Regions from separate parts of the Azonexus sp. MM2026_4 genome, predicted to be linked through region 3. Evidence: predicted binding sites of a transcription regulator. Region 3 holds the regulator's gene; each other region holds the start of a gene.
The links. The regulator FNR, encoded in region 3, switches genes on or off when oxygen is low (the NO sensors DNR and NnrR bind a similar motif). The targets are predictions, from matches to a motif close to TTGANCTAGNTCAA.
Positions count from the first base shown of each region.

Region 1: ccoN (cytochrome-c oxidase, cbb3-type subunit I) is a predicted target of FNR. The motif match lies at 1,744-1,757, and genes of this name have one in related genera.
Region 2: AC0KWY_RS05280 (acetate uptake transporter) is a predicted target of FNR. The motif match lies at 2,211-2,224, and genes of this name have one in related genera.

Region 1 covers NZ_CM148380.1:2,158,998-2,164,654, reverse strand. Annotated here, with positions in the region: gene AC0KWY_RS10170 (DUF6776 family protein) at 1-237, shown strand, start outside; gene AC0KWY_RS10165 (bactofilin family protein) at 281-682, shown strand; gene erpA (iron-sulfur cluster insertion protein ErpA) at 718-1,068, shown strand; gene ccoN (cytochrome-c oxidase, cbb3-type subunit I) at 1,855-3,282, shown strand; gene ccoO (cytochrome-c oxidase, cbb3-type subunit II) at 3,299-3,934, shown strand; gene AC0KWY_RS10145 (cbb3-type cytochrome oxidase subunit 3) at 3,940-4,116, shown strand; gene ccoP (cytochrome-c oxidase, cbb3-type subunit III) at 4,132-5,025, shown strand; gene ccoG (cytochrome c oxidase accessory protein CcoG) at 5,138-5,657, shown strand, end outside.
Region 2 covers NZ_CM148380.1:1,133,960-1,139,616, forward strand. Annotated here, with positions in the region: gene AC0KWY_RS05275 (TonB-dependent receptor plug domain-containing protein) at 1-1,886, opposite strand, end outside; gene AC0KWY_RS05280 (acetate uptake transporter) at 2,254-2,910, shown strand; gene AC0KWY_RS05285 (secretin N-terminal domain-containing protein) at 2,959-3,759, opposite strand; gene zapE (cell division protein ZapE) at 3,770-4,888, opposite strand; gene AC0KWY_RS05295 (SUMF1/EgtB/PvdO family nonheme iron enzyme) at 5,334-5,657, opposite strand, start outside.
Region 3 covers NZ_CM148380.1:1,583,354-1,589,010, reverse strand. Annotated here, with positions in the region: gene AC0KWY_RS07320 (TonB-dependent receptor family protein) at 1-678, shown strand, start outside; gene gdhA (NADP-specific glutamate dehydrogenase) at 686-2,029, opposite strand; gene rnk (nucleoside diphosphate kinase regulator) at 2,057-2,431, opposite strand; gene AC0KWY_RS07305 (LysR family transcriptional regulator) at 2,570-3,517, shown strand; gene fnr (fumarate/nitrate reduction transcriptional regulator Fnr) at 3,521-4,264, opposite strand; gene hemN (oxygen-independent coproporphyrinogen III oxidase) at 4,350-5,657, shown strand, end outside.

The DNA of each region.
Region 1 (5,657 bases), 580 kb from region 3:
GCATATCAGTCTGCTCAGCGTGAGGCGGTCTTCCTGGGGCGGTATGAAGTTGCCGTGAGTTACAGGGGGGCGTCAGGGGGGCTGGGGCGCCTTCCCTTGGCTGGCGGGGTGGAGATTCGCCACTTTCTCCGGCGTGAAGGAGTCTTCGACTTGCCTGAGGGGGCTGCTCTGCTCTCGGTCGAGGCCCGCTTGCTGCAAAATGGTAAAGTTGTGGCGGAACAGACAATAGGCTTTTGATTGGCGGATTGTTTCGCGGTTGAAAATTTGCCGGAGGAATGGAATGTTTGGGAAGAAGGCACCAGGTGGATCTCAGGCAAGAATTGATAGTTTGATTGGGGCTGGAACCTGCATAGAGGGTAAGGTCCGGTTTGGTGGTGGGTTGCGTATCGATGGTGAGGTGCGTGGTAGTGTCGAGTCGATTTCCGGTGGGGGGGCGACTACTCTGGTTTTGAGTGATCAGGCTCGCATAGAAGGAGCTGTCGCCGTTGGGCACCTGGTGCTGAATGGGACTATTGTCGGACCTGTTTCTGTAAGCGAAACACTTGAAATGCAACCCAAGGCAAGAATCGTGGGAGATGTTTCCTATGCTGCGATTGAAATGCATCATGGGGCTGTCATCGAGGGCCGGCTCGTGCACGCTGTGGCAAAGGATGGGGAACCAATTTCCCCTGATCTGGCCTAATTGTTACTAATTTTCAAAATTTTCAGGAGTTTTCAATGAGTGATCTTGCCGAAACCCTTGCGCCGATTATCTTCACCGACAGTGCTGCCCGCAAGGTCAGGGAGCTGATTGAAGAGGAGGGTAACGCCGAACTCAAACTGCGAGTCTTTGTCACCGGTGGCGGTTGTTCGGGGTTCCAGTATGGCTTCACGTTTGACGAGGTAGCTGCTGAAGACGATACCACCATGGAAAAAAATGGTGTGCAACTGCTCATTGATCCAATGAGTTATCAGTATCTGGTCGGTGCGGAGATCGATTACACCGAAGGTCTTGAAGGGTCTCAGTTTGTCATTCGAAACCCGAACGCGACATCGACCTGCGGCTGCGGTTCCTCTTTCTCGGCTTAGTTCGTGGCAAAGCCTCAATCCGAGATGGGCCGAAGAAAATAAGCCCCCTAAGGGCTTTTTTGGTTTTGCTCTGTCGTAGGATGGGGCTTGGTTTGCTTCTAGAATTTCGGTTCGGAATAGTCGATCAGGGGTTGGTTGAAAGTCGAGCGACCTGGAGGGGGCGAGCGGTTGCGGGTGGGTTAGGGTGATGGCTGCTTGCTTAAGCAGTCGTCGGCCTGCCTGCTTGCACTCTGTTTCGCGATGGGGCGCTGCCGGCCGACAACAATCCGCTTGAGAATGCCTCCTGCCGGTTGCGCTCAGGCGCTCGTAACTCGGTTTTGACCTGTTCGGAACGGGCGGCGGGCAAGTGAGTGCCATCCAAAGCTTGCTGGCAATCGCCAGACTGAACAGCTTGGAGCCTGCAGCCTGGCTCAAGGATATCCTGGCTCGATCCGCTGATTCAGTCCGGTAGTTCCTTTGGCAGGCTGCTGCCGCATCGCTGGCTGCACGGGTTTGCTGCCCGATCGGAAATCAGGCCGGGTACGCCTCGAGGTTCGTCTCGGGGTGTCTGTACGCGAGCGCCTGGCCGTTCCTTGTTCCTTCTGTAAATTGCCTTGTCAGGCAGCGAAGGTCGTCCTCCCTTTCTCCTTTGTGCTGGGAGGGTCTTGCCCGCTTCTGCCGTAGATGATCGCTCGATTGATCTATGTCAAAACACCTCATCGCAACTAGAATACCATCCGCTTTCAAGTGCCCCCTTGGGTTCAGGGAAGGTGGGCATTCTGTTTTCCATTAACGAGAGGTGGGTTCATGTCTGGAACACAAACCACATACAATGATAAGGTCGTACGGCAATTTGCCTTCATGACCGTCATCTGGGGCATCGTCGGCATGCTGGTCGGTGTCATTATTGCTGCACAACTTGTCTGGCCGGAATTGAATATCGGCCCGTGGCTGCACTTCGGGCGCTTGCGTCCGTTGCATACCAACGCGGTAATTTTTGCGTTTGGTGGTTCGGCGCTCTTTGCAACGTCCTACTGGTGCGTTCAGCGTACCAGCCATGCCCGCCTCTGGGGCGGCCCCTTGGTCCCCTTCACCTTCTGGGGTTGGCAACTGATCATCGTTCTGGCGGCTCTTTCTTTTCCGTTGGGTATTACTACCGGTAAGGAATACGCTGAGCTCGAGTGGCCGGTCAACATCCTGATCACGTTGGTCTGGGTTGCTTACGCGCTGGTTTTCTTCGGTACGATCGCCGTACGCAAGGCTTCGCACATTTACGTGGCCAACTGGTTCTACGGCGCGTTCATTATCGCCATTGCGCTGCTGCATATCTTTAACAGCATGGAAATGCCGGTCACGCTGACCAAGTCCTACTCCATGTATGCTGGCGTTCAAGATGCTATGGTTCAGTGGTGGTACGGCCACAACGCAGTTGGCTTCTTCCTGACTGCAGGCTTCCTTGGCATGATGTACTACTTCGTTCCGAAGCAGGCCGGTCGTCCGGTGTATTCCTACCGTCTGTCGGTGGTCCACTTCTGGGCGCTTATCTTTACCTACATGTGGGCCGGTCCGCACCACCTGCACTATACCGCGTTGCCTGACTGGACTCAGTCTGTCGGCATGCTGTTCTCGCTGATCCTGCTGGCTCCGTCCTGGGGTGGGATGATCAACGGCATCATGACCCTGTCGGGTGCCTGGCACAAACTGCGTGATGACCCGATCCTGAAGTTTCTGATCACCTCGCTCTCCTTCTACGGTATGTCTACCTTCGAAGGCCCGATGATGTCGATCAAGACGGTCAACGCGCTGTCGCATTACACCGACTGGACCGTCGGCCACGTACACTCGGGGGCGTTGGGTTGGGTGGCCATGGTTTCTATCGGCGCCATTTACTACCTGTTGCCTCGTCTGTTCGGCAAGAAGGAAATGTATAGCACCGCGCTGATTACTGCTCACTTCTGGATTGCTACCATCGGTACCGTTCTCTACATTGCTTCGATGTGGATCGCCGGTGTGATGCAAGGTTTGATGTGGCGCGCAGTCAACGCAGACGGTACGCTGGCTTACAGCTTCGTCGAGTCGGTCAAGGGGTCTTACCCGTTCTGGGCGATCCGTTGGTTGGGTGGCGTTCTGTTCCTGTTGGGCATGCTGATCATGGCTTACAACATGTTCAAGACCATGGCCGGTGGCAAGGTTCAGGATGTGCCGGTGATCGCTCCGGCTGGTCATCACGCCTGATTTGGGAGAGATAACAATGTTGAAACACGAACAAATTGAAAAGAGCGTTGGCCTGCTGATCGTTTTGACCCTCTTGGTGGTCAGCGTGGGCGGTCTGCTGGAAATCGTTCCGCTCTTTTTCCAGAAGTCGACGACGACGCCGGTGGAAGGTACCAAGCCTTATGACCCTGTTCGTCTCGCTGGTCGCGATGTCTATATCCGCGAAGGTTGCTATCTTTGCCATTCGCAGATGATTCGTCCGTTCCGCGCAGAGACGGAACGTTACGGCCACTACTCGGTGGCGGGTGAGTATGTTTATGACCACCCGTTCCAGTGGGGCTCCAAGCGTACCGGTCCGGATTTGCATCGGGTTGGCGGTCGTTATTCGGATGAATGGCAACGCGCTCACCTGATGAATCCGCGCGACGTCGTGCCGGAATCCAACATGCCTGCCTTCGCTTTCCTGGCCAATACTAAGGCTAAGAGCACGGTTGGTGCTGATATCGAGAAGAAGATGCAAGTCATGCAGACGTTCGCCAACATGCGTAATCTGCCGACTTATTCCGAGGCCGATATCAAGGGTGCCAAGGCTGCGATTGGTGACATGACCGAGATGGATGTTCTGATTGCTTACCTGCAGGGTATGGGTACGGCACTGAGCACGATGAAGTAATGGCCATGGACATCAACGATCTGCGCTCCATCATCACAGTTGCCGGTTTGCTCTGCTTTCTGGCGATCGTGGGATGGGCTTACGGCAAGGGCAGTCGCAAGGGGTTCGACGAGGCTGCCAAGCTGCCGTTCGCAGAGGATGATGATGACGGTGCGGCGGGAAACGCGTCGCACCGGCGCTGAAATAAAGGAAAGCAAATGAGCGATTTCGTTAGCCAATTTTGGAACCTGTACGTCATTGTGATCGTACTGGTCAGTGTTGTGGGATGCTGGGTTTTCCTGCTCCTGCAAAGCAAAGCAACCTTCACTCCGGGTATTCCGACCGGACACGTCTGGGACGAAACCCTGGAGGAGTACAACAACCCGATGCCGAAGTGGTGGAGCTGGCTCTTTGTCATCACCGTGGTTTTTGCGCTGGTTTATCTGGCGCTGTACCCCGGGCTCGGTAACTTCAAGGGTATGCTCGGCTGGACCTCCGTCGGTCAGCACTCGGTTGAAGTGGCCAAGATGGACGCTGCAGTCAAGCCGCTGTACGACAAGTATCTGGCGATGGACGTCAAGGCCGTTGCCGGTGACAAGCAGGCCATGGAAATGGGCAAGCGCCTCTACCTGACGTACTGCATGCAGTGCCATGGTGCGGATGCTCGCGGCGCCAAGGGCTTCCCCAATCTGACCGACGGCGATTGGCAATGGGGCGGTGAGTCCGCTCAGATTGTCGAAACCATCTCTGCCGGCCGTATGGGTGTCATGCCGCCGCATGCCCAACTGGGTGCGGAAACCATCAAGGATCTCGCCAACTACGTTCGTTCGCTGTCCGGCCTGCCGCACGACGCCGTTCGCGCTGGCAAGGGGCAGACCGCCTTCAACGAAGCGGGTTGCGTTGGTTGTCACGGTGTCGACGCTCACGGCATGCAAGCCTTGGGTGCCCCGAACCTGACCGACAAGGTCTGGCTGTATGGCTCCTCTGAAGCGACCATCATTGAAACCATCACCAATGGTCGTACCAATAAGATGCCAGCCTGGAAGGATTTCCTGGGTGGTGCCAAGGTACATCTGCTGGCCGCTTACGTGACTAGCCTCAGCGCCAAGTAATTGGGGCATGACAGGGGAGAGGCTGAAAAGCCTCTCCCTTTTCGTTTGCTAGTAGGCATACTTATCAAAATGGTGTTGTGCGGAGCAGCATCATTCTGATAACGAGGCTTCAATGAACTCCAAAGAAGAGAACAAGCCCGATACAGGGGCGGATTTGGCAAAAGCATCCTTTTACGAGAAACACCGGAAAATCTACATCCGGGAAGTAAAAGGTTGGTGGGCGACATGGCGCTGGATATTTGTCTGGCTGACCCAGATTCTTTTCTATGGAGCGCCATGGCTGATCTGGAATGATCGTCAAGCGATCCTGTTCCATCTCGTGGAACGCAAGTTCTACCTGTTCGGTCTGGTGCTGTGGCCACAGGACGTCTTTTATCTGGCAGTCCTGCTGATCGTTTCGGCCTATGCGCTGTTCCTGTTCACCGCAATCGCAGGGCGCTTGTTCTGCGGCTACGCTTGTCCGCAGACGGTTTACACTGAAATTTTCATGTGGATCGAGAACCGCATCGAGGGTGATCGGTCGGCACGCATGAAACTCGACCAGGGGCCGATGACTGCGACGAAGCTGGCGCGCAAGGCGCTCAAGCATGCGCTATGGCTCTCGCTCTCGTTGTGGACGGGGTTTACGCTGG
Region 2 (5,657 bases), 450 kb from region 3:
AGGTTGCGCACCGCGAGCGACAGGTCGACGCCGCGGATCCAGCCCTCGGCGCCGAGATTCAGATGCGAGAGGCTGTAACCGCCCAAGCTCGTGCCGTCGAGCGTGCGCCGCGAGCTTTCGACGCGGTACTCGTAACCCAGCCGCAGACCATGCCAGGGCAAGGGATAGACGACATTGAGCCGGCCCAGCCAGCGCGGCGAATTCTCCAGCGCCCCCCCGTCCTCGTAAGCAACGTGCTGGTAGGAAATGCTGCCGCGCAGACGAATCCCGGAAGACCAGTGGCGGGCCATCGACACTTCGACGCCGCGTGCTTCGATCGGTTCGCCGGAACGGTATTGCGTCAGGCCACTGAGCGGATCGCTGGTCAGCGCGATGATGTCGCGCAGACGCCAGCGGTAGAGCGAGGTGCGCAGGCTGGTGCCGCTGGCCAGCCGATGATCGGCAACCAGTTCGTAAGTATCGACGGTTTCGCCGCCCAGCCCGGGATTGGCGATCTGGGCGACGGCATCGTCGTAATCGCGCTCGTAGGCGTTCGGCGCGCGATGGGCCCGCCCGTACAGCAGTTTCAGCGTGCTCGCCGGCGAAGCCTGCCAGATCAGGCCGAGACGCGGGCTGATCTGGTTGCCGGCAGCGTCGTTGCGGTCGGCGCGCAGGCCGAGGATCGACGTCCAGCGCTCGGCGAACTGCCATTCGTCCTGGAAATAGACACCGCGGCGCAAGCCGCTGCCACGGATCAGCGTATCGACCCCCACCGTTCCCGGGTCGTCGTTGCTCTGCACGATCCGCCGGTTGTTCTGCCACTCGGCGCCCAGCATCAGCTTGTGGCCGGCGACGCCGGTGTGAAGCAGGCGCAGTTCGCCGCCGTACCAGTCGCTTTCGCCGCGGGACAGGTTGGGCACGCCACCATAGATGAAAATCCCGTCATAGCGCTGACGCCCCTGGAACAGGCGCCCCAGGACCTCCAGGCGGTCATCCAGATAGCTCTGCCGGTACTGCAACTGCAGCAGGCTGTAGAGGTCGCGCTGGTACTGCCCGTTCGCCATCGCGTCGCCAAAGAAGGAAGCCGTCGGATCGGCCTTGCGCCGCTTGCCGCTGGCAAACTCGGCCGACCAAGGACCGCGGGCGAGACGGGCAAAGATCTCGCGGTCGCGCTCGCCATCCTGGCCGGCAACCCTGCCGGCCAGATCGCTGCCTCCCGGGCCGGCGCCGGGATAATCCATGCCCAGGGTCTGTCCATCAGCCCGCAGGCCGGAGAGCGAGACCATGGCGTCGATGCCGTTGTCCAGGCGGCGCCCCCAGCTGACCCGGGCCTCGCGCTGCCCGCCCCGCTTCCCCCAGGCCAGCGAGGCTTCGCCACCATCGAGGCTGGCACCGTCCCGGGTAATGATGTTGACCACGCCGAACATCGCATTCTGGCCGTACACAGCGCCGCCAGGACCGCTGATGAACTCGATGCGCTCGATCAGGTCGATGTCGATCGGCAAGTCGCGGCCAACCGTTCCGCCATCGTAGAGGGTGTCATTGACGCGGTTGCCATTGACTGCGACAAGGACCCGCGTCAGGTAGTCGCCGGGCAGGCCGATGCCACGCGTGCCGATGGTGCTGTATTGCCGGTCATAGGAGAGATAGATGCCGGGCAGGCTGGCCAGCGCCTCGTCTATCGTCCGCCAGCCGAAAGCCTTGATCTCGTCGCGCGTGATGACGCTGGCGGCGGCCGCGACCTCGCTGCCCTTCTGCGGATATTTTGCCGCGCCGACGATCGTCACCTCGAGCAGATCCTCAAGGCTCAAGGCCGTCGCGTCGGCCTGCTGCCCGGCTGCCGGTGTCGCCGCGGCAACAGCAAAAAACAGTGCCGGCAAGCGTGCACCGAACCTGAGCCACCGCATTTCCGCTCCTTTTTATAGTTTTAGTACCGCTATTGTATTGCTTGGGCGGCTGAAAACCAGTCGCCCCGGCAGGCCCCGATTGATTTGGCCGCCAGCCAGCCTGATTTCGCGGCCAGTCTGCGCGAGCTGGCCGCGGCAATTGTTTTTCCGTAAACGACGGGCAAACGGCCCGCCGCTTGCCCGGAGAATACCGATCAACTCATGCATAACAGATTTAATTAATCATAACTACATGATTTTTAAAATAAATCGCCTTGTGTTGACTTAAATCATATGCAAAAGAAAGCACCCACCGAGAATAGCCCGGATCGTCCAAACGATCGTTTGACGCAGTGCAACAAAACCAAACCAATTCGAGGGAGCGCGTATGCAACAGCAAATCACTGAAACCAAGATCGTCATGTCCGACCCCACTGCGCTGGGGGTATTCGGTTTGTCGATGGTCACCTTCGTCGCCGCATCGGCCAAGATGGGCTGGACCAGCGGCGTCGCCTACCTGATTCCGTGGGCGCTCTTCCTCGGCTCGATCGCTCAGATCTGGGCGTCGATGGTCGACTTCAAGAAGAACAACTATTTCGGCGCCATCGTCCTCGGCGCCTACGGCCTGTTCTGGATCGCCGTCGCCATGCACTGGGCGATCAGCCTCGGCTGGCTGGGCGACGTCGGCGCCAATGCCGACCCGAAACAACTCGCTTTCGCCTGCATCGGCTATTTCATCTTCTCGCTCTTCATCATGGTCGCCGCCTTCGAAGCCAACAAGGTGTTCGCCGTCATCCTGGTGCTGATCAACGTCCTGCTGCCGTCGCTGGCGCTGTCCATCCTCGGCGTGAACAAGGAACTGTTCGGGGCGCTTGCCGCCTGGTCGGAACTGGGCATTTCGCTGCTCGGCTTCTACGCCGCCGGCGCCGTCTTCCTGAACAACTTCTTCGGCCGCACCCTGCTGCCGCTCGGCAAGCCGCTGGGCCTGATCAGCAAGGGCGCGGCGCCGGTCGTCACCCCGCTGCCGACCAAGGCTGCCGCCTGAGACGCCACAACGGCAAAAAGCAAACGGGCCGCATCTGCGGCCCGTTTTTCATTCGACTTCCTCGACCCGCAGCCAGATCGCGCGCTGCTCGCGCGTCTGCCCGGTACCGACACTGAAAGAACCGTCGCGCTGACTGCCGGCTTGCTGGCCGGTACCGCCCAGTTCGATCCATTCGCCGAGACGGCCGCTGACCGTGGTGCTCAGGCGTTGCGTGGCGATGCTGCCGGGACGGCGGCCATCAAGCTGTTCGGCCTGCTGCGAGATTTCCAGCGTGACGCGGTCGCCGGCCAGCCGCGGCGTCGCGTAGAAACCGCTGCCGATGTCACGATAGACGACACCTTCGTTGATCACCGCGGCGCCCGGACCGACCGCCACCATGCGCATCGGTACCGGCAGCGAACGGCCGACCTGGATGAAGGCCCGCCCGCCCTCGACCGTCTGCACCCGTTGCGCAGCCTTTTCCTCACGCTGGCTCTGCGTGTCCCAGACCCGGCCTTCGACCTCGACCCGGCTATTGCTGCCGAGCACCACCTGGCCGATGGCTTCCGCCTCGCGCTGGGCGTTCATCCGCTTGCGGTCGTGAGCGACCTGGATGATCAGCCGGCGCGCCGGCTTGTCGATCGCCGCCAGCGCCCGCTTGATGTCCTCCCGGTTGCGCGGCGAGGCGCGCAGGAACAACTGGTTGTTCAAGCCGCTCAGGGTACCGCCGCGCTCGACCAGCGGCAGCAGCACGGGCAGGACTTCGTCGGCCGTCTTGCTCCTGAGTTCGATGACTTCCAGTTGCGCCGCGGCGATCCCGGCCCACAAGGTGACGAACACGGCGAGTAGGAACTTCAGGGCGGGTCTCATGGCGCTCTCCTCAAGGGGCGACAATATGCGGTTCGGCGAGATAGGCGCGGGAATTCATCTCGGTCAGGCGGCTCACTGTACGCTTGAACTCGCTGGCCTGGGTGCCCTCGGTATAAAGCGCATCGGCGGCGCAATCGGCGGTGGCGATCAGCTTGACCTTGTTGTCGTAGAAGACGTCCACCAGCCAGGTGAAGCGGCGGGCTTCCGAAGCCTGGTGCACGGTCATCCGCGGGATGTGCGATAGCAGCACGGTATGGTAACCGCGCGAAATTTCCAGGTAGTCGTTCTGCGAGCGCGGACCGCCGCACAGGGTGCGGAAATCGAACCAGATGACGCCGTTGCCGCGGCGCAGGGTGGCGATCTGCCGGTCGAGCACCTCGATTTCCCCGCCCTCCTCGCCATCCTCGCCAGCGACCATGCGGAAATAGTCGAGCATCTTGCGCTCGGCCGCGGCGTCGGCCGGATGGTGGTAAATCTCGACCTGCTCCAGCGCGCGCAGACGGTAATCGACGCCGGCATCGACCTCGAACACGTCGAGATGCTTCTTGAGCAGGGCGATCGCCGGCAGGAAACTCTCCCGGTGCAGGCCGTTGGGGTAAAGCATGTCCGGCGGGTAATTCGAGGTCATGACCAGGATAACACCATGGCTGAACAAGCCTTCGAGCAGGCGGCCGAGGATCATCGCGTCGGCGATGTCGGAGACGTGGAATTCGTCGAAACAGAGCAGCCGGACGTCCTGGGCGATCGCCGCAGCCAGCTTCAGCATCGGGTCCGGCTCGCCCTTGTACTTGTCGAGATCGCGATGGATCTGCTGCATGAAGGAATGGAAATGCAGCCGCTTCTTGCGCCGGTAAGGCACCGCAGCGTAAAAACAGTCCATCAGGAAGCTCTTGCCGCGCCCGACGCCACCCCAGAAATACACGCCGCGCGGCGGCTTCGGCGGCTTCAGCAGACGCTTGATCGTGCTCCCCCGGTCGACCTTGAACGACAGCAGGTTGACATAGAGCGACTGCAGGGCCTGCGCCGCCCTCCGCTGCGCCGCATCGGCGACATAACCACGCTCGGCGAGCAGCGCATCGTAGGCGTCAAGCATGCCGGTGGCGGAGACTTTCAGTTTCTTGTGGGGCATCGTCGGTTGTCGTTGTTCTCGGGTCCGCTATTTTCGCAAATTAACGGGTCCGGTGGGTCGTCGGTCGGTTCAGGCGCCGCCACCAACGACGATGCACGCTCTGCAAGCATGCCCCGCCAGGCACCGAGAAGACGGCCCCACTCCTCCACCAGATGGCAGGCATGCGCAAAGCGACGCGTATCCAGCAACTGAAAATCGTGACTCAGGCGCAAATAGAAACGTAACTGCCCGCCGCGCGGCGGGCCGCTTGCCCTGCGCAGCCTTTTCCCAGGCCGCGTAAAGATTGGCGAAATCGACCACCGCCGGAAACAGATCGTCAAATATCCTGAACATAAAAATTATTGCCGCCGCCGCACGGCGGCTCTCCTCTCACTTTTAGCGTCATCGCCCATATCCACTCTGGTTCAGAAATCTGAAAATAGAATTCAGAAAACCCAGGGAGAACTCACACACCCAACGCTAAGCGAAAGCCGATGTAGTCGTTGCGGAAGTCGGGGTGGTACCAGTTGCGGACTGCGCAGCGCAGGACCATCGCGCTGCTACTCCAGGCCCCGCCGCGTAAAAAGCGAGCCTTGCCATCTGCTTGCGAACCCGTCCATTCCCAGACATTCCCCGCGCAATCGAAAAGCCCGGCAGGACTTTCTCCCTGCGGAAAGGTGTTGACCACCGTTGTCCTCACGTCTTCGCCATCCGCCGCCCCCCATGATTCTCCACTATTCGCTTTGGTGGCCGAAAACTCACCTGGCCAGGGATACTTTCTTCCATCCTG
Region 3 (5,657 bases):
TTGTTCTATTCCGGTCCGGGCGCGACCTTCAGCTTCGACCTCAAGCCGGCCACCAGCACCCACCTCGAAGCCGGCGTCAAAGCCATGCTCGGCGACAACGCGCGGCTCGACGTCGCGCTGTTCGAAGTGCGCACCAAGGACGAACTGGTCGTCGCCGCTTCCGCCGGCGGCCGTACCAGCTACATCAACGCCAGCCGGACGCTGCGCCGCGGCATCGAAGCCTCGCTCGACGCCCACTGGGCTGGCGGCTTCTCCGGCCGGCTCGCCTACACCGGCCTGCGCGCCGAGTTCGACAAGGCCTATACCGGCAACAGCGGCGTCGTCGCTGCCGGCAACCGCCTGCCCGGCGTGCCGTCTTCGCAACTGTTCGGCGAACTGGCCTGGAAACACGCGGCGAGCGGCTTCCAGGCGGCGATCGAAGGCGTCGCGCGCAGCCGCGTTTACGTCGATGACATGAACGCGGCGCGCTCGGCGCCCGGCTACGCGATCGCCAACCTGCGCTTCGCCGTCGATCGCAACTACGGCGGGCTGTCGGCCGGCGCCTTCCTGCGCATCGACAACCTGTTCGACCGCGAGTACATCGGTTCGGTGGTGGTCGGCGACGGCAACGGCCGCTATTACGAACCGGCGCCCGGCCGCGGCTGGCTGGCCGGGGTGAGCCTGAAGCACCAGTTCTGAGCGCGGCTCAGACGACGCCCTGGGCGAGCATCGCGTCGGCGACCTTGACGAAGCCGGCGACGTTGGCGCCATCGACGTAGCTGACCTTGCCGGCGGCATTGCGGCCGTGGCGCAGGCAGGTGTCGTGGATGTCGACCATGATCCGGTGCAGCCGGGCGTCGACTTCCTCGCGCGGCCAGGAGAGGCGCATCGCGTTCTGGCTCATTTCCAGGCCCGAGGTGGCGACGCCGCCGGCGTTGCTCGCCTTGCCCGGGGCGTAGAGCACGTCGCTCGCTTCGAACAGCTTCACCGCTGCGGCGGTCAACGGCATGTTGGCGCCTTCGGCGACGCAGATCGCGCCGTTGGCGAGCAGGGTACGGGCATCGTCGGCGTCGAGTTCGTTCTGCGTCGCGCAGGGCAGGGCGACGTCAACCGGCACCCGCCACGGCTTTTCGCCAGGCAGGAAGCTGGCGCCGACGCGTGCCGCGTAGTCGCTGACGCGGCCGTAGCGGTGGTTCTTTACGTCCATCAGTTCGGCGAGTTTTTCGCCGCTGAAACCGTCCTCGTCGACCACCGTGCCGCTTGAATCGGAGACGGTGACGACGCGGGCGCCGAGCGCCATCGCCTTCTCGACCGCGTACTGGGCGACGTTGCCGGCGCCGGAGACACTGACGCGCAGCCCGTCGAAACTGCGGCCGCGCTGCTTGAGCATTTCCTCGGCGAAATAGACGGTGCCGTAGCCGGTCGCCTCCGGACGGATCAGCGAACCGCCGAAGCTCAGGCCCTTGCCGGTGAACACGCAGTCGGCGCGGTTCGACAGTTTCTTCATCATGCCCGCCATGAAGCCGACCTCGCGGCCGCCGACGCCGATGTCGCCGGCCGGCACGTCGGTGTCGCTGCCGATGTGGCGGAACAGCTCGCTGACGAAAGCCTGGCAGAAGCGCATCACCTCACCCGGGCTGCGGCCTTTCGGATCGAAATCGGAACCCCCCTTGCCGCCGCCCATCGGCAGCGTGGTCAGCGCGTTCTTGAAAGTCTGCTCGAAGGCGAGGAACTTGAGGATCGACAGGTTGACCGAGGGGTGGAAGCGGATGCCGCCCTTGTAGGGGCCGATCGCCGACGAGTGCTGGATGCGGTAGCCGCGATTGACGCGCACCTCGCCGTGATCGTCCACCCAGGAGACGCGGAAGGTGAGTACCCGCTCCGGCTCGACCAGGCGGTCGAGCAGGCCGTGCTCGGCGTAGCGGGGATGGTCCTGGATGAACGGCCAGAGGCTTTCGATGACCTCGGCGACGGCCTGGTGGAACTCCGGTTGCCCGGGGTTTCGTGCGGCAACATCCTGGTTGAATTCTGCGAATGACTTGTAGCGCACGCGGCGGGCTCCCTTTGTTCTTGTTGATCAGTGTGCTGCGGTCGAGGCCGGCTGGATGACTTCGACCACGGTCAGCCGGCGGCTGTTGCCGCCGGGAAAGTCCCAGTCGATTTCATGGCCGACGCCGAGGCCGATCAGCGCGGCGCCGACCGGGGCGAAAACGGAGACCTTGCTGGCCGCCGGGTCGGCCTCGTCGGGATAGACGATCTCGACCTGGCGGCTGTTGCCGGTTTCCTGTTCGGTATAGCGGACGCGCGACCCCATCGTGACGATGTCGGCTGGTATTGATTCGTCGGGGATAACAATGGCGCGCTCAAGCTCGTCGCGCAGATCGTCGGGCGGCTGGATTGCCATCAGGCGAACGAAATCGCTCTCCCTGATGATCAGGTTGTTCTGCTGCATTTATCTGAATTTTCTGGTGATTTTTGTTGATCGGTTTTTTGTGTCGTGGGATTGCGGATGGTAGAAGGAAGTCCAAGGCTTGATAAGCCGGCGACTTTGCACAAGACTGTTTCCTTTTTAATAACAATTGGAGTGCGCGTGCACGACATCAACGACATGCTGCTGTTCGCCCAGGTGGTCAAGGCGCGCAGTTTTTCCGGGGCGGCATTGCGCCTGGGAATTTCCAAGTCGCGCGTCAGCAAGTCGGTGGCGCGGCTCGAGGCGGCGCTCGGCGTTCGCCTGCTGCAGCGCAGTACGCGCCGGCTCAGCCTGACCGAGGTCGGCGAGGCCTACTTCGAGCATTGCGACCGCATCGTCGACGAAATGGCGCAGGCCGAAAACACCATCGGCAGCCTGCACCGCGAGCCGCGCGGCAAGCTGCGCTTCAGTGCGCCGGTCGCCTTCAGCACGCTGCACGTGGCGCCGGCGCTGGCCGATTTCATGCTGCAGTACCCGGAACTGTCGGTGGACATGACGATCAGCGACCGCCTGGTCAATCTGGTGGACGAGGGCTACGACCTGGCGCTGCGCATCGCGCCGGTGCCCGGCGACAACCTGGTCGCCCGCCGGCTGGCGCCGATCCGTCGCAAGATCTGCGGCAGTCCGGCCTACCTGGCGCGCTGGGGCGTGCCGGAAAAGCCGGAGGACCTGGCCAGGCACAACTGCCTCGACTACACCTACTTAACGACGCAGGGCTTCTGGCACCTGCGCGGCCCCGGCGGCGACATCTCGGTGCCGGTGGCGGGCAGCCTGCGCATCAACGACGACGAGGCGCTATCGCAGGCGGTGCTGGGCGGGCTGGGGCTGGCGCTGCTGCCGACCTTCATCGTCGGCAGCGAGTTGCAGGCCGGGCGCCTGGTCGAGGTGCTGCCCGGTTACGTGCCGGTCGAGCGTTTCATCTACGCGGTGCATCTGCCGAACCGGCACCTGCCGCTGAAGGTGCGGGCCTTCATCGACTTCCTGCAGCAGCGCTTCGGCGACGAGCCGGAATGGGATCGCCCGGCATCGCCGGGCAGCGCGCGCCGCTGGCTCGGGCTGAGCCGTTGAGGCTCAGCAGCGGTGGGTCATCAGCGCCTTCAGGCCGCTGACGTTGAGGATGCGGATGTGCTTCTGCTGGACCGCGATGTAGCCTTCTTCCTGGAACTTCGAGAAGGCGCGCGACACGGTTTCCAGCTTGAGGCCGAGGTAGCTGCCGATTTCCTCGCGCGTCATGCGCAGGTAGAACTCGGCGTGCGAGAAGCCGCGCGCCGTGAAGCGCTGCGACAGGTTGAGCAGGAAGGCGGCCAGCCGCTCTTCGGCGCGCATCGTGCCGAGCAGCATCATGACGCCGTGGTCGCGGACGATCTCGCGGCTCATCACCTTGTGGAAGTGATGCTGCAGGTTGTGGATCTCGCGCGACAGGCTTTCCAGGCGGTTGAACGGGATCGCGCAGATCTCGCTGTCTTCCAGCGCGATGGCGTTGCAGGTGTGGTGTTCGGTGCTGATGCCGTCCAGGCCGAGCAGTTCGCCGGCCATCTGGAAGCCGGTGACCTGGTCGCGGCCATCCTCAAGCAGCACGTCGGTCTTGAAGAAACCGCTGCGGATCGCGTAGATCGAGTCGAAGGCTTCGCCGGCGCGGTACAGGTGATCGCCGCGCTTGATCCGGCGCCGGGTCGAAATCAGGTCGTCGAGCCGCTCCAGTTCCTCAAGGCTTAGGCCGAAAGGCAGACAGAGTTCGCGCAGGTTGCAGTTGGAGCACGCTGTCTTGATGACGGTCAGCGTCATCTCCTGATTCAGCGGGATCGGGCTGGGCATTGGCAACCTGCGTCGGCTTGATCCATGTCAACCGGAAATGCGATCCATCCCCACATAATCGGGCCAAAACTTGGCGCCATGTTCAATGAATTTCGCAACTGAAAACCTCGTCTTTGACCCACAGATCATTCGCCGTTTCGACGTAAACGGCCCACGCTACACGTCGTATCCCACTGCCGACCGCTTCGTCGAGGCTTTCGACGCCGAGGCTGCCGCTCTCTGGCTCAGCAAGCGCAACATCGGCGGGATCAGCCGACCGCTCTCATTATACTTCCACATCCCCTTCTGCAACACCATCTGTTATTACTGTGCCTGCAACAAGATCATCACCAAGGATCACGGGCGCAGCGCCAAGTACCTGAAGTACCTGGGCAAGGAGCTGGCGCTGCAGAGCGCCGCACTTGAGGGTAGCGGGGGCGAGCACGAGGTCATCCAGCTGCACTGGGGCGGTGGTACGCCGACTTTCCTGTCGCACGACGAGATGCGCCAACTGATGGCGGAGACGCGCCGGCACTTCAAGCTGCTCGACGGCGGCGAGTATTCGATCGAGGTCGACCCGCGCAAGGTCGATACGGCAACCGTGGCGCTGCTCGGCGAACTCGGTTTCAACCGGATGAGCGTCGGCGTCCAGGATTTCGACGAGCGCGTGCAGGTCGCGGTCAACCGCGTGCAGACCGAGGAAGAAACGGCGAACGTGATCGCCGCGGCGCGTGCCAACGGTTTCAAGTCGGTGTCGATCGACCTCATCTACGGTCTGCCTTTCCAGAGCGTGATGGGTTTCAACCGGACGCTGGAGCGCGTCCTGGCGATGGACCCGGACCGCCTGTCGATCTACAACTACGCGCACCTGCCCGGGCTGTTCAAGCCGCAACGGCGGATCGCCGACGCCGACCTGCCGAACGCCGACACCAAGCTGCAGATCCTGGCCCTGGCGATCAAGAAGCTGACCGACGCCGGTTACGTCTTCATCGGCATGGACCACTTCGCCAAGCCCGACGACGAACTGGCGGTGGCGCAGCGCCAGGGGCGCCTGCATCGCAACTTCCAGGGCTATTCGACCTACGCCGACTGCGACATGCTGTCCTTCGGCATCTCGTCGATCAGCAAGGTCGGTCCCACTTACTACCAGAACGTCAAGACGCTCGACGAGTACTACGACCGGCTCGACGCGCCGATGCTGCCGGTGGTGCGCGGCATCGAGCTGACCGCCGACGATATCCTGCGGCGTTCGATCATCCAGGCGCTGATGTGCCATTTCGAGCTGTCGATCGAGAGCATCGAGAGTTCGCACCTGATCGACTTCCACAAGTATTTCGCGGCCGAGATCGAGGATCTGCGCGAGATGGAGCGCGGCGGTCTGCTGAAGATCGAACGCGAGTGGATCACCGTGCTG